Regions from separate parts of the Aminobacter sp. UC22_36 genome, predicted to be linked through region 2. Evidence: riboswitches for the same ligand, from Rfam matches in the RefSeq annotation. Region 2 holds a riboswitch; the other holds the start of a gene.
The links. Region 2 has a riboswitch for thiamine pyrophosphate ahead of thiB (thiamine ABC transporter substrate binding subunit). Riboswitches for the same ligand answer to the same signal wherever they lie in the genome.
Positions count from the first base shown of each region.

Region 1 (2,195 bases), 270 kb from region 2:
GCACCGTGCCGATCGGCACCGGCGCATTGCGGATGATCCAGTCGCGGATGTTGTGGATGTTGCGGCCGGTCGACAGGTCCATCACCGTGTCGGCGCCCCAGCGCGTCGACCAGACCATCTTTTCGACCTCTTCGGCCATCGACGAGGTGACGGCCGAGTTGCCGATATTGGCGTTGATCTTGACCAGGAAATTGCGGCCGATGATCATCGGCTCGCTTTCGGGATGGTTGATGTTGGAGGGGATGATGGCGCGGCCGCGCGCCACCTCGTCGCGGACGAATTCCGGCGTGACGAAGTCGGGGATGACGGCACCGAAGCTTTCGCCGTCGCGCACAAGCCTGGTGCGCAGCTGCTCGCGGCCGAGGTTTTCGCGGATGGCGACGAACTCCATCTCCGGCGTGACGATGCCGGCGCGGGCATAAGCGAGCTGGGTGACGGCACGGCCGCCGGTGGCGCGCAGCGGCGCGTTGCGCACCGGGAATTCCGGCGTCAGCCTTTCGCCCGAGACAAAGCCGTTGTCTTCGGCCTTGACGGCGCGGCCCTCGTAACGCTCGACGTCGCCGCGGGCGACGATCCAGTCCTCGCGCAGCCGGGGCAGGCCACGCTCGATGTCTGTCTTCACCGAGGTGTCGGTGTAAGGGCCCGAGGAATCATAGACGGTGACGGGCGGCTCGCCGGATGTCGGGTGGAGCGAGATTTCGCGCATCGGCACGCGGATGGCGGGATGGAGTTTTCCCGGTTTGTGGACTTTCTTCGAGGCGGGAAGTTCGCCAACGGTGACTGTCGGGGTGTGGGCATTCATGCGTGAGCCTCCTTGCTTCGGCGCGCCATGCGTCCGGCAGGACGCACAAGGACGCTCCGGGTCCTTGGGTTTGCGCATCGTGCTTGCCTAAAACCGGAACCGGTTTTCGGACGCGATGCGCCGCAATGGAGACCCAGTTCGTGCGATGAGGAGGAGGTGAGGTTTGCCTGAGGGACTTCGGGCATGAGCCCGAATGCCAAAGCCGGAATGCCCGACCCGCAACGCCTCGCACCGTCCCTACGCCAGTGTGAACTGGATCAGGTTCAACGGGTCACTGCGCTGCATAAGCGAGCAGTATCTCAGCCCCTTGTCGGGACCCCCCTGGTGAGGCCGGCAACATGAGGGAGGAAGGCCGCTGCTGTCAACCGGGCTTTCGATATTGTCGCGACAATGCCAAACTCACCTCAGCAGCCATTGCGGTTTCGAAAGTGTTGGGATAATAGGTCAGCGTTGCTGACATAAATTGTCTGCCGCGCAGGGAGGACCAGTTGGCCTGCGCGCGAGACAGGAGGAACATCCGTGACGGACAATCCCTCGCCACTCAAGTTTCACGTGCCCGAACCCGAGGTTCGGCCGGGCGGCACGCCCGACTTCTCCAATGTGCCGATTCCCAAGGCCGGATCGGTGGCGCGACCCGAGGTCGATGTCGACCCGCGCAACATCCGCGATCTCGCTTATTCGATCATCCGCGTGCTCAACCGCGAGGGTGATGCCGTCGGCCCCTGGGCCGGTACGCTGACCGACGAGGAGCAGCTCGATGGGCTGCGTCACATGATGACGCTGCGCACCTTCGATGCGCGCATGCAGATGGCGCAGCGCCAGGGCAAGACCTCGTTTTACATGCAGCATATGGGCGAGGAGGCGGTGAGCTGCGCCTTCCGCAAGGCGCTGATCCCAGGCGACATGAATTTCCCGACCTATCGCCAGGCCGGCCTGCTGATCGCGGGCGGCTATCCGATGGTCGAGATGATGAACCAGATCTACTCCAACGAGCGCGATCCGCTGAAGGGCCGGCAGCTGCCGGTGATGTATGCCTCGAAGGAGCACGGCTTCTTTTCGATCTCCGGCAATCTGACGACGCAATACATCCAGGCGGTCGGCTGGGCGATGGCATCCGCCATCAAGGGCGACACCAAGATCGCCGTCGGCTGGGTCGGCGACGGCGCCACCGCCGAGAGCGACTTCCACGCCGCCCTCGTTTTCGCCTCGACCTACAAGGCGCCCGTGGTGCTCAACATCGTCAACAACCAGTGGGCGATCTCGACCTTCCAGGGCATCGCCCGTGGCGGCTCCGGCACCTTTGCCGCGCGCGGCCTTGGCTTTGGCATTGCCGCCCTGCGTGTCGACGGCAACGATTATCTCGCCGTCCATGCGGTGGCCAAATGGGCGACCG
Region 1 covers NZ_CP171996.1:1,059,813-1,062,007, forward strand. The annotation lists gene thiC (phosphomethylpyrimidine synthase ThiC) at 1-802, opposite strand, end outside; TPP riboswitch at 1,019-1,135, opposite strand; gene ACHMW7_RS08305 (3-methyl-2-oxobutanoate dehydrogenase (2-methylpropanoyl-transferring) subunit alpha) at 1,322-2,195, shown strand, end outside.
Region 1: another riboswitch for thiamine pyrophosphate. It lies ahead of thiC (phosphomethylpyrimidine synthase ThiC); the one in region 2 lies ahead of thiB (thiamine ABC transporter substrate binding subunit).

Region 2 (2,195 bases):
GAGGCAGGAAAGGGATGAGCGAGAAGCAGCGCGCGACCGCTGCCGAGCGAAATCCGCAATGAACCCCGCACTTCGTTGGACAGTGTCAGCGACGAGCCGAAAGGCACATTCACGCTGTTAAGCGGCCATTTAGCGCCCTCTTCGGAAAGCCCGGTGAGTTCGGAAAAGGCGAGCACGGAAAACAGCATGCCGTCGTCATAGTCGAAGGATGCCGTGCCCGGCAGAAGCGGCAGCGCCTCCTGGCGCCCGCTGGTCAGCACCACTTCGGTGCCGGCCTCGGCCAGCCTGAGCGCCAGCGCCAGATGCAGGAAGGCATGGTCGGCGCGCGGGCCGCCAAAGGCGCCGACCAGCACAAGCGACGTCGCACCGAGGCCAAGCGCGGCAGCGATGGCCAATTCGCCGTCGGTTCTGTCCTTTTCGGCCGGAAAGGTTTCGCGCGGCAACCCAGTGAAGCGCGGATCGAGATCGACTGGTACGGAATCGAAGTCGCCGAGCCACAGCTCCGGCATCAGCCCGAGCGTGGCGGCATGGCGAATGCCGGCATCGGCCGCGATCACGCGACTGCCCGCGACCTGACGATCGATGCGCGGGGTGCGGAAAAGCTCGCCGCCAAGAAGTATGGTGAACCGGGTCATGGCATGCGCATTACCAGTCCGGCAGCCGAAACGGAAGGCCGCGAGATGGTCGGTGGCCGGCAAACTACTGCTTGCGCGGGCTGCGCCACGGCCCTATTTGTTGAGCCGCTCTAACGGGGTGCCGATCGCGCAATTGCGTGCCGGCTGAGAGGCACAGGGAACCGTCCCGGCCAACCCGCTGAACCTGATCCGGTTTGTACCGGCGGAGGGATTAGATGCTTCGGACGCCCGGCGCTTCAAATTCCCTTTCAACACCCATGAAGGAGGCGCCGATGCGCTCGCTCGTCCTGTCCCTGACATCCGCCCTGGCGCTTGCCGCGGTTGCTTTCCCGGCCGCAGCCGAAGGCCAGCTGACCGTCTACACCTATGAAAGCTTCACCTCGGAATGGGGTCCCGGCCCGCAGGTCAAGAAGGCCTTCGAGGCCGAATGCGCCTGCACCGTCGATTTCGTCTCCGTGGCTGACGGCGTGGCCCTGCTCAACCGCGTCAAGCTCGAGGGCGCTTCGACCAAGGCCGACATCGTGCTTGGCCTCGACACCAACCTGACCGCCGAGGCCAAGGCGACCGGCCTGTTTGCACCACACGCCGCCATTGGCGACGACGTCAAGGTGCCGGGCGACTGGAAGGACGACACCTTCGTGCCCTACGACTACGGCTACTTCGCCGTCGTCTACGACACCGAGAAGCTGAAGAACCCGCCCAAGAGCCTGAAGGAACTGGTCGAGGGCGATCCCGAGCAGAAGATCGCGATCCAGGATCCGCGCACCTCGACTCCGGGCCTCGGCCTGCTGTTGTGGGTCAAGTCGGTCTATGGCGACAAGGCGCCGGAAGCCTGGGCCAAGCTCAAGGGCCGCGTTTTGACCGTGACGCCGGGCTGGAGCGAGGCCTATGGCCTGTTCACCAAGGGCGAGGCGCCGATGGTGCTGTCCTACACCACCTCGCCGGCCTACCACATGGTGGCGGACAAGTCGGAGCGCTACCAGGCGGCATCCTTCGAGGAAGGCCACTACCTGCAGATCGAGGTCGCCGGCATCACCACCACAGGCGCCAAGAACCCGCTGGCCGAGAAGTTCATGGCCTTCATGACCAGCCCCGGCTTCCAGGACGTTGTGCCCGAGACCAACTGGATGCTGCCGGCCGGCAAGACCGACAAGCCGCTCAACCCGGCCTTCGACAGGCTGGTGAAGCCGGCCAAGACGCTGCTGTTCAGCGCCGACGAGGTGGCTGCCAACCGCAAGGCCTGGGTCGACGAGTGGCTCGGCGTGATGAGCAAGTAAGGCAATATCTGAGGTGACTGCCCTGCCCCTCATCCGCCTGCCGGCACCTTCTCCCCGTGAACGGGGAGAAGGGACAAGCGGCAACGCCGGCGCCTCCCTCTCCCCGTTCACGGGGAGAGGGTAAGGGTGAGGGGCAGCGCAACCTTGGCCAGATCCAGCACCGAGCCCCGCATCACCGCCGGTATCCTCGCGCTCGCCGCCATCGCCGTGCTGATCGGCGGGGCGTTTGCCGGGCTTGGCATCGAGGCCGCGCGCAACCCGCAAGGAGCCGCTGCGGCCTTCG
Region 2 covers NZ_CP171996.1:788,495-790,689, reverse strand. The annotation lists gene ACHMW7_RS06870 (thiamine diphosphokinase) at 1-635, opposite strand, end outside; TPP riboswitch at 740-863, shown strand; gene thiB (thiamine ABC transporter substrate binding subunit) at 908-1,912, shown strand; gene thiP (thiamine/thiamine pyrophosphate ABC transporter permease) at 2,057-2,195, shown strand, end outside.